DNA from 2 places in the Diaphorobacter sp. LR2014-1 genome. Region 1 is predicted to be linked to the other one. Evidence: riboswitches for the same ligand, from Rfam matches in the RefSeq annotation. Region 1 holds a riboswitch; the other holds the start of a gene.

Evidence for each region. A riboswitch is a leader RNA that binds a small molecule or an ion and turns the genes downstream of it on or off. The one in region 1 is predicted to bind S-adenosylhomocysteine.
Region 2: another riboswitch for S-adenosylhomocysteine. It lies ahead of metH (methionine synthase); the one in region 1 lies ahead of ahcY (adenosylhomocysteinase).

What each region holds. Positions count from the first base shown of each region.
Region 1 is NZ_MTBE01000026.1:27,700-32,893, forward strand. It holds gene BV908_RS16010 (TlyA family RNA methyltransferase) at 1-420, opposite strand, end outside; gene ahcY (adenosylhomocysteinase) at 533-1,963, opposite strand; S-adenosyl-L-homocysteine riboswitch at 2,030-2,111, opposite strand; gene BV908_RS16020 (peptide chain release factor 3) at 2,250-3,875, shown strand; gene BV908_RS16025 (HAD-IIB family hydrolase) at 3,893-4,729, shown strand; gene BV908_RS16030 (c-type cytochrome) at 4,826-5,194, shown strand, end outside.
Region 2 is NZ_MTBE01000001.1:98,485-103,678, forward strand. It holds gene metH (methionine synthase) at 1-1,717, opposite strand, end outside; S-adenosyl-L-homocysteine riboswitch at 1,748-1,869, opposite strand; gene BV908_RS00510 (sigma-54-dependent Fis family transcriptional regulator) at 2,036-3,388, opposite strand; gene petA (ubiquinol-cytochrome c reductase iron-sulfur subunit) at 3,591-4,205, shown strand; gene ccoG (cytochrome c oxidase accessory protein CcoG) at 4,249-5,194, shown strand, end outside.

The sequences.
Region 1 (5,194 bases):
GAGGGCCCGGGCATTCACGCCTTCCACGCAGACCACCCGCGGGTCGGCGCGCAGCCGCTCGTGCAACTGGCCGTGGCCCACGTCCACGCCAATCACCTGGGCAGCGCCATGTGCCAGCAGGCAGTCGGTGAAACCGCCGGTGCTCTGCCCCACGTCCAGGCAGCGCAGGCCAGCCACTTGCAGGCCCGTGGCAGCCAGCGCACCTTCAAGCTTGAGGCCGCCGCGCGAGAGGTACTTGGCCTCCGCAGCGTCCAGCAGCTGCACCTCGACCCCCGCAGGAATGTCGTCGCCGTTCTTGGCCACCTTCTGCCACGGCAGCGTGGGCGCCAGGCGCCACTGCACGCCGGCGGCAATCAACCGCTGGGCCTGCGACCGGGTGGCCGCGTAGCCGCCTTCCACCAGAAATACGTCCGCGCGCATCGCGCTGTCCTCTCATATCGATAGCTGGCAGCGCTTGCAGTGAGCCACTTTCAGCAATTTTTCATGCTGAAAACGACTACTGGCAAGCGCAAGCAGCTATGCTTTTTGACAATCAATAGCGGTAGGTGTCGGGCTTGTAGGGGCCCTGCTTCGGCACGCCGATGTAGGCGGCCTGCTCGTCGCTCAGCTCGGTCAGCATGGCGCCCACCTTCTTCAGGTGCAGGCGCGCCACCTTCTCGTCGAGGTGCTTGGGCAGCACGTAGACCTTGCCCACGTCGTAGCCCTCGGGGTGGGTGAACAGCTCGATCTGCGCGATCGTCTGGTTGGCGAACGAGTTGGACATCACGAAGCTGGGGTGGCCCGTGCCGCAGCCCAGGTTCACCAGGCGGCCCTTGGCCAGCAGGATGATGCGCTTGCCGTCCGGGAAGATCACGTGGTCCACCTGGGGCTTGATCTCTTCCCACTGGCAGTGCTCTTCCAGCTTGGCGACCTGGATCTCGTTGTCAAAGTGGCCGATGTTGCACACGATGGCCTGGTCCTTCATGGCCTTCATGTGCTCGAAGGTGATGACGTCGCGGTTGCCCGTGGTGGTGACGAAGATGTCGGCCTTGTCGGCGGCCCACTCCATGGTCACGACCTTGAAGCCTTCCATAGCGGCCTGCAGGGCATTGATGGGGTCGATCTCGGTCACCCACACCTGGGCGCTCAGGGCGCGCAGCGCCTGGGCCGAGCCCTTGCCCACGTCGCCATAGCCCGCCACCACGGCCACCTTGCCGGCAATCATCACGTCGGTGGCGCGCTTGATGCCGTCCACCAGCGACTCGCGGCAGCCGTACAGGTTGTCGAATTTGGACTTGGTCACCGAATCGTTCACGTTGATCGCACGGAACAGCAGCGTGCCCTTGGCCGACATTTCCTTGAGGCGGTGCACGCCGGTGGTGGTCTCTTCGGTCACGCCGATGATCTGGGCGCTCTTGCGGCTGTACCAGGTGCTGTCCTCGGCCAGCTTGGCCTTGATGGCGGCGTACAGGATGCGCTCTTCCTCGCTGCCGGGGTTGGCCAGCACGGAGGCGTCCTTTTCAGCGCGCTTGCCCAGGTGCATCAGCAGCGTGGCGTCACCGCCGTCGTCCAGGATCATGTTTGGGCCTTCGCCCTCGCTGCCCTTGGGGCCGAAGTCGAAGATGCGGTGGGTGTAGTCCCAGTAGTCCACCAGGGTTTCGCCCTTGATGGCGAACACCGGCGTGCCGGTGGCGGCAATCGCGGCGGCGGCGTGGTCCTGGGTGGAGAAGATGTTGCACGAGGCCCAGCGCACGTCGGCGCCCAGGGCCTTGAGCGTCTCGATCAGCACGGCCGTCTGGATGGTCATGTGCAGCGAGCCGGTGATGCGTGCGCCCTTCAGGGGCTGCTTGGCCGCGAATTCCTCGCGGATGGCCATCAGGCCAGGCATCTCGGTTTCGGCGATGCGGATCTCCTTGCGGCCCCAGTCGGCCAGGGAGATATCGGCAATCGCGGAGTCGGCTGGGGACTTGAGAACAGCGCTCATGGTGGTTTCCTTGATGGGTATCTGAAAAAACCGCGCCTGGGGGATGGGGCTCACCGCACCGCAAGGCGTGGGTGAGCGTCGTTGCTGGGTATGACTTCCGAGCCTCGCGCCCCGCCGTGCTGGGGACGCTGCAACGCTCCTCGGAAAGTGCAAGATTATACCGGCGCCCCCGCACCACGCGCTGCGCCGTAGAATCCCCGCCCAATGCCAGGGCGTTCCCGCAGGGTGCGCCCGCCTCTTCTCGCACCGGCCGCAGCGCACCGCGCGGCCCTCACCCAGAATCACTGTGTCGTACGCCCCAGAAACCCGGCGCCGCCGGACTTTTGCCATCATCTCCCACCCCGACGCCGGCAAGACCACGCTGACGGAAAAGCTGCTGCTGTTCTCCGGCGCCATCCAGATCGCCGGCGCCGTGAAGGGCCGCAAGGCCAGCCGCCACGCCACGTCCGACTGGATGGAGATCGAGAAGCAGCGCGGCATCTCGGTGGCGTCGAGCGTGATGCAGATGAGCTACCGCGACCATGTCATCAACCTGCTGGACACGCCGGGCCACAAGGACTTCTCGGAAGACACCTACCGCGTGCTCACGGCCGTCGATTCGGCCCTGATGGTGATCGACGCGGCCAACGGCGTGGAGGCGCAGACGCGCCGCCTGATCGAGGTCTGCCGCCAGCGCGACACGCCCATCATCACCTTCGTCAACAAGATGGACCGCGAGGTGCGCGACCCGCTGGACATCCTCGACGAGGTGGAGCGTGAGCTGGGCATGCCCTGCTGCCCCATCACCTGGCCCGTGGGCCAGGGCAAGAGCTTCGGCGGCATCATCAACCTGCGCACGCAAAGCATGACGGTCTTCCAACCCGGCAGCGAAAAGCGCCCGCAGGACTTCGAGGTCATTCCGCTGGCCGATGCCGACAAGCTGCGCGCGCGCTTCGGTCAGGCCTTTGACGACGCACTGGAAAGCATGGAGCTGGCGCAAGGTGCCTCGGCGCCCTGGGACCATGAAGCCTTCCTGGCCGGCAAGCTCACACCGGTGTTCTTCGGCTCGGGCGTGAACAACTTCGGTGTGATGGAAGTGCTGGATGCGGTGGTGGACATGTCGCCCCCGCCCGGCCCGCGCAAGAGCTCGCTCGTCGTCAACAAGCAGACCGTCGAGAAAACCATCCTGCCCGAAGACGAAGGCTTTTCGGGCGTGGTGTTCAAGGTGCAGGCCAACATGGACGCCAACCACCGCGACCGCATCGCCTTCGTGCGCGTGGCCAGCGGCAAGTACACGCCCGGCATGAAGCTCAAGGTGCAGCGCACCGCCAAGGAGCTGCGCCCCACCAGCGTGGTCACCTTCATGAGCCAGCGCCGCGAGGCGGTGGAAGAGGCCTACGCCGGCGACATCATCGGCTTCACCACGCACGGCGGCGTGCAGTTGGGCGACACCATCACCGACGGTGCCAACCTGCAGTTCACCGGCCTGCCCTTCTTCGCCCCCGAAATGTTCATGACCGTGGTGCTGAAGAACCCGCTGCGCACCAAGCAACTACAGCAGGGCCTGATGCAGCTGGGCGAGGAAGGCGCCATCCAGGTCTTCAAGCCCGAGGCCGGCGGCAACATGCTGCTGGGTGCCGTGGGCCAGCTGCAGTTCGAAGTGGTGCAACACCGTCTGAACACCGAATACGACTGCGACATCCGTCTGGAAGCCTGCCAGTACACGGGAGCCCGCTGGATCACCGCCGACACGCCGGCCGAACTGCGCGAGTTCGAGAACGCGTATCCGATGCGCATGGCGCGCGATGCGGCGGACACGCTCGCCTATCTGTGCACGAGCCCATATGACGTACGGCTGGCGCAGGAGCGGTTCCCGAAGATTCATTTCCATCCGCTGCGGGAGCATGCGGGGTTGGCGTTGCAGAACAGTTGACGCGACCCCCATCCGCCATGCACCCTCTTGCCTCATGGGACGAGTTGGCGCGCACATGCATCACCGGCGTGCTCACCGACATCGACGACACCCTGACCACCGATGGCGCCATCACCGCCGATGCCCTGCAGGCGCTGGCCGACCTGAAAGCCTCAGGGCTGCACGTCATTCCGATCACGGGCCGGCCGGTGGGCTGGAGCGAGCCTTTTGCCGCTGCCTGGCCGGTGGACAGCATCGTTGCTGAGAACGGTGCGGTGGCGCTGCTGCGGGCGTCCCGAAATTTTGCCCCAAATGGCCTACAGTCCCCGTGCGATAAGCGCGAGCAGCTATTAAAGTTGTATCAACAGGACGCCGCCACGCGCGCCTCCAACTTCGCGCGCATGCAACAGGTGTTGGCCGAGATTGAAGCCGCCGTGCCCGGCGCCCGGCGCGCCACCGACTCGCCCGGGCGCGAGACGGACATCGCCATCGACCACAGTGAATTCACGCACCTGCCCCAGGCGGCCATCGATCAGGCGGTTGCCCTGATGCATGCCGCGGGCATGAACGCCACCGTGAGCAGCATCCACATCAACGGCTGGTTCGGCGCGCACAACAAGCTGGAGGGTGCGCGATGGATCGTGCGCGAGCTGTTCGGGCGCGATCTGGACGCCGAGCTGGAGCGCTGGGTCTACATCGGTGACTCCACCAATGACCAACTCATGTTTGCGCACTTCCCGCACAGCGTGGGTGTGGCCAATATTGCGCGTTTCGTGCCCCAACTGCAGCATCTGCCGCGCTATGTGACGCAGGGCGAGCGCGGGGCAGGGTTTGCAGAACTTGCGCAATCCTTGCTCGCCATCAACGATCGCTGACATCGACCGTTCAGGTGCGCGTTGCACTACCAAAACACCACCGGGGCTTCACAACTCGCCTTCTAAAATGACCCTTTTCACAAAAAGGGTTACACCATGGCAAGGCGCATTCCCGCAATGCTGGCGCTGGCGTTGTTCGCCGGGCTGGCGTGGCAACCCGCGGCGATGGCCCAGGCCGGCCGCAGCAAGGTGGACATCGACACGCGCTTGCAGCAAGCCATGGCGGACCCCAAGCTGGCCGACGAGCTCTACAAGGTGGGCCGCAAGGTCTCGGCGGTGTGCGCCAACTGCCATGGCGACGGAGGCAACAGCACCAAACCCTCGGTACCCAACCTCGCGGGCCAGAACCCGGCCTATCTGCTCGAGCAGGTGCGGCAGTTCGCGGACGGGCGCCGCCGCTACGAGTTCATGGAAGGCATGATCCGCGCGATGAACAGCGACGAGAAGATCGGCATGGTGCTCTTC
Region 2 (5,194 bases), on a different contig from region 1:
TGTCCTTTTGCTCGCCCAGCAGGCTCTGCGCCACGCTCACGCTGCGCGAGGCATCGGGCACGTAGACCACGGGGCCCTGGTACTGCGGCGCGATCTTGACGGCCGTGTGCACGCGCGAGCAGGTGGCGCCGCCGATCAGCAATGGAATCTTCTTGATGCGGAAGTACTCGTCCTTGTCCATCTCGCCGGCCACGTACTGCATCTCTTCCAGGCTGGGCGTGATCAGGCCCGACAGGCCGATGATGTCCGCGCCTTCGGCCTTGGCGCGCGCCAGGATTTCATGGCAGGGCACCATCACGCCCATGTTGATGACCTCGAAGTTGTTGCACTGCAGGACGACGGTCACGATGTTCTTGCCGATGTCATGCACGTCGCCCTTGACGGTGGCGATGACGATCTTGCCCTTGCTGGACACGTCCAGGCCGGCGGCTTCCTGCTGGCGCTTTTCTTCCTCGATGTAAGGGATCAGGTGGGCCACGGCCTGCTTCATCACGCGGGCGCTCTTGACCACCTGCGGCAGGAACATCTTGCCCGCGCCGAACAGGTCGCCCACGATGTTCATGCCGTCCATCAGCGGGCCTTCGATCACGTGCAGCGGGCGGCCGCCGCCTTGCACCACGATCTGCTGGTAGGCCTCTTCGGTGTCTTCGACGATGAAGTCGGTGATGCCGTGCACCAGCGCGTGCGACAGGCGCTCGCCCACGGTTTTCGGGTGCTCGGGTGTGCCGCGCCACTCCAGCTTCTTGCTGTCGTCCTTGGCGGCGCCCTTGGCGGCCTCGGCAATCTCCAGCAGGCGTTCGGCCGCGTCGGGGCGGCGGTTCAACACCACGTCTTCCACACGCTCGCGCAGCTCGGGGTCAAGATCGTCGTAAACGCCGACCATGCCCGCGTTGACGATGCCCATGTCCATGCCGGCCTTGATGGCGTGGTACAGGAACACGGTGTGGATCGCCTCGCGCACCGGCTCGTTGCCGCGGAAGCTGAACGACACGTTGGACACGCCGCCCGACACCTTGGCACCCGGCAGATGCTGCTTGATCCAGCGCACGGCCTCGATGAAGTCCACGGCGTAGTTGGCGTGCTCTTCGATGCCCGTGGCGATGGCGAAGATGTTGGGGTCGAAGATGATGTCCTCGGGCGCCATGCCCACCTCGTCCACCAGGATGCGGTAGGCGCGCTCGCAGATCTCGGTCTTGCGTGCGAAGGTGTCGGCCTGGCCCTTCTCGTCGAAGGCCATGACCACGGCGGCCGCGCCGTAGCGGCGGATCAGCTTGGCCTGGCGCTTGAACTCCTCCACGCCCTCCTTCATGCTGATGGAGTTGACGATGCCCTTGCCCTGCAGGCAGCGCAGGCCGGCCTCGATGACCTCCCACTTGGAGCTGTCCACCATCACCGGCACCCGGGCGATGTCGGGCTCGGAGGCGATGAGGTTCAGAAAGCGCACCATCGCGGCCTTGCTGTCCAGCATGGCCTCGTCCATGTTCACGTCGATGATCTGCGCGCCGTTTTCCACCTGCTGGCGCGCCACCGACAGTGCCTGCTCGTACTGGTCGTTCAGGATCATGCGCGCGAACGCCTTGGAGCCGGTGACGTTGGTGCGCTCGCCCACGTTGACGAACAAGCTCCCCTCGCCGATGAACACGGGCTCCAGCCCCGACAGGCGCATGGGCGGCACGGCGTGCGAAGGGACGGAAGATGCGGGGGCGGACGACGGCATGGGGCTCACCTGGATAACAAGAACAGACACATCAGGTGAGCGCCGTTGGTACACGCACGGCTGCATGCCGCGGTGGGCCCGAGCCTGACGCCGCCACGCGCGAGCCGCCTGTGCGGCCCCGGCCGGCGGGCGCTGCAGCGCTCCTCGGGAAAGCGTCGAATTCTACGCGGCCCACCTTTGGGGGGCAGGCATATGGATATACCCCCGCGTGCACTGTGCGCCCAGAACGTGGCCCCTACACGGGGCGGTGGCTGTTTCAAGCAAAAACAGACCGCAAGCCAGCCACAGCAAGCGCTAAAAGCTATCAAACAAGGAGCATCAGCCCTGCTCCCGTAACAGTCGCAGCTTGCGGTACAGCGTGCGCGTGCTGACCCCCAGGGCGCGCGCCAATTCGCGACGCGACGCGGCCCCCCCCGCCAGCGCTGCGCGCAGGGCCTCGGATTCGATGTCACGCAGGGTGGCATGGTCGGGCTGCTGCGCAGCGCGGGCCGGCGCCGCCGCGGGCGCATCGAACGAGAGCGCGCGCTCGATCGTATGGGCGGTCACCACCGCGCCGTCGGTCAGCAGCGCGGCACGTTCCAGCACGTTGCGCAGCTCGCGTACGTTGCCGGGGAAGGGGTGCTGCGCCAGCCGGCGCAGCGCCGCGGGCGCAAGCACCAGGCCCCGCCCCCCGGCCACGCGCTGCAGGAGCGATTCCGCCAGCAGCGGAATGTCCTGCGGGCGTTCGCGCAGCGCGGGCAGCTGGATGGGAAAGGTGCTCAGGCGGTAGTACAGGTCCTGGCGAAACCGCCCCTCGCGCACCATGGCACGCAGGTCGCGGTGGGTGGCCGCCACCAGGCGGATGTCCGCGCGGCGCAGCTCGGTGTGGCCCACGCGGCGGTAGGTGCCGCTTTCCAGCAAACGCAGCAGCTTGACCTGCATGGTGAGCGGGATGTCGCCCACCTCGTCCAGGAACAGCGTGCCGCCGTGCGCCGCCTCCACCAGGCCGGCGCGTGCGGCATGGGCGCCGGTGAAGGCGCCACGCTCGTGGCCGAACAGTTCGCTCTCGAACAGCGTCTCGGGCAGGCTGGCGCAGTCCACCACCACCAGCGGCCGCCCCGCGCGCGGGCTGGCCTCGTGCACGGCGCGCGCGGCCAGCTCCTTGCCCGTGCCCGACTCGCCCAGCAGCAGCACGCTGGCCTGCGACGGGCCCACGCGCGCGATCAGCTCCAGCACGGCCTGGAACGCGGGCGCGCGCCCGATCATGCCCAGCGCGCCCGGCTGCCCCTGGGCAATGCGCAGCGGCTCCATCTTCTCCAGAAAGTACTGAAGCTGGCCCGCCTCGTCGCGCAGCGGCACCAGTTCGATCTGCACGTATTCCTCGCCCGCCGGGGTGTGGTGCAGGTGCAGCACGCGCTCGCGCTGGCCACTGAAGAGCGAGCGCGCCAGCGGGCAGGTCTCGCCCGCCTGGTCGCACGGCACGGGCGAATGGTGCGAGACCGCATGGCAGGTGCGCCCCACCACCGGCGCGCCCTGGCCGAACTGGCGACGGTAGGCGCCGTTGGCGGCCACGATGCGGTAGCCGCGGTCGAACAGGATGTGCGGCTCGGGCAGCCCCTCCAGCCAGGAGGCAAGCAGCGCGGTCTGCGCCACCTGCGCCGGGGTGGGAGAAAGATCAGGAGTGTCGGCCATGGTGACATATGGTGTCACAAATGGCATGCATTGGCAGTGTTTCTACCCTCCACCATGGCAGCGCTGACTCCTTGGGGGAGGTAAGCCTTTGTTCCACATAGGGATTTCGCACGCAGTGCCGCGCGGCCAGGCTGGCACGGCTCTTGAGTCAGGACAAGCAAGCGCGCGCCCCCTTGGCCGCGCCCATCGTGAAGGAATCGCCATGACTGCCCTGCCCGCCTCGTGCACCTGCGCTGCGCCCGACGCAGATCGCCGCACCCTGATCCACGCCACGGCCGCCGCCGGGGGGCTGGCCGCCGTCGGCGCGGCCGTGCCCCTGGTCAGCAGCCTGGCGCCCAGCGAACGCGCACGCTCCCTGGGCGCAGCCGTGGAGGTGGACATCGCCGGCTTGCCGCCGGGCGGCATGCTCACGGTGGAGTGGCGCGGCAAACCCGTCTGGATCGTGCGGCGCACGCCGGAGATGCTGCAGTCGCTGCAGGGGCTGGAGGCACAGTTGGCCGACCCCGCATCGGCCAAGGACCAGCAGCCCGACTACGCGCGCAATACCCACCGCTCCATCCAGCCGGAGGTCTTCGTGGCCATCGGCATCTGCACGCACCTGGGCTGCTCGCCCACGGCCGTGGCCCCGGGCGCGCCGCAGTCCGGCCTGGGCGCGGGCTGGCCCGGGGGCTTCTTCTGCCCCTGCCATGGCTCCACGTTCGACAACGCCGGGCGCGTGTACCGCAACAAGCCCGCGCCGACGAGCCTGGAGGTGCCGCCGCACCGCTTCCTGAGCGCCACGCGGCTGCTGATCGGCGAGGACAGCGCCAGCGCCTGATCGACCGCCCTTCGCCCAAGACCATCACAACCACGCCCCTTCCATGCCCGCCCCGCAGACCCAGCCCCCCGCTGCCGAACGCGACGTCTACGTCGACCTGTACGAAGCCAAGAAGAAGATCTACCCGCGCGCCATCGGCGGCGTGTTCACGCGCTGGCGCTGGGCGCTGGTGCTGCTCACCCAGGGGGTGTTCTACGGCCTGCCCTGGTGGCAGTGGGGCGAGCGGCAGATGGTGCTGTTCGACCTGGGCGCGCGGCGCTTTTACCTGTTCGGCCTGGTGCTGTACCCGCAGGACTTCATCTACCTCACCGGCCTGCTCATCATGTCGGCGCTGACGCTGTTCCTGTTCACGGCGGTGGCGGGGCGGCTGTGGTGCGGCTTTGCCTGCCCGCAGACGGTGTACACCGAGCTGTTCCTGTGGCTGGAGCGCCTGACCGAAGGCGACCGCAGCGCGCGCATGCGCCTGGACAAGGGCCCGTGGACCTTCGAGAAGCTGTGGCGCAAGACGCTCAAGCAGCTCGCCTGGGTGACGGTGGCGCTATGGACCGGATTCACGTTCGTGGGCTACTTCGTGCCGATCCGCCAGCTGGGCGGCGAGCTGCTGGCGCTGCACGGCACCTGGCAGATCTTCTGGGTGGGGTTCTACAGCTTCGCCACCTATGGCTTTGCGGGCTACATGCGCGAGCAGGTGTGCAAGTACATGTGCCCGTATGCACGCTTTCAGAGCGCGATGTTCGACAAGGACACGCTGATCGTCACCTACGACACCCAGCGCGGCGAGCCGCGCGCCGCGCGCAGCAAGAAGGTGGACGCCAAGGCCGCCGGCCTGGGCGACTGCATCGACTGCTCGCTGTGCGTGCAGGTGTGCCCCACGGGCATCGACATCCGCAAGGGCCTGCAGTACGAGTGCATTGGCTGCGGCATGTGCGTGGACGCCTGCAACACCGTGATGGACAAGGTGCAGTACCCGCGCGGGTTGATCCGCTACG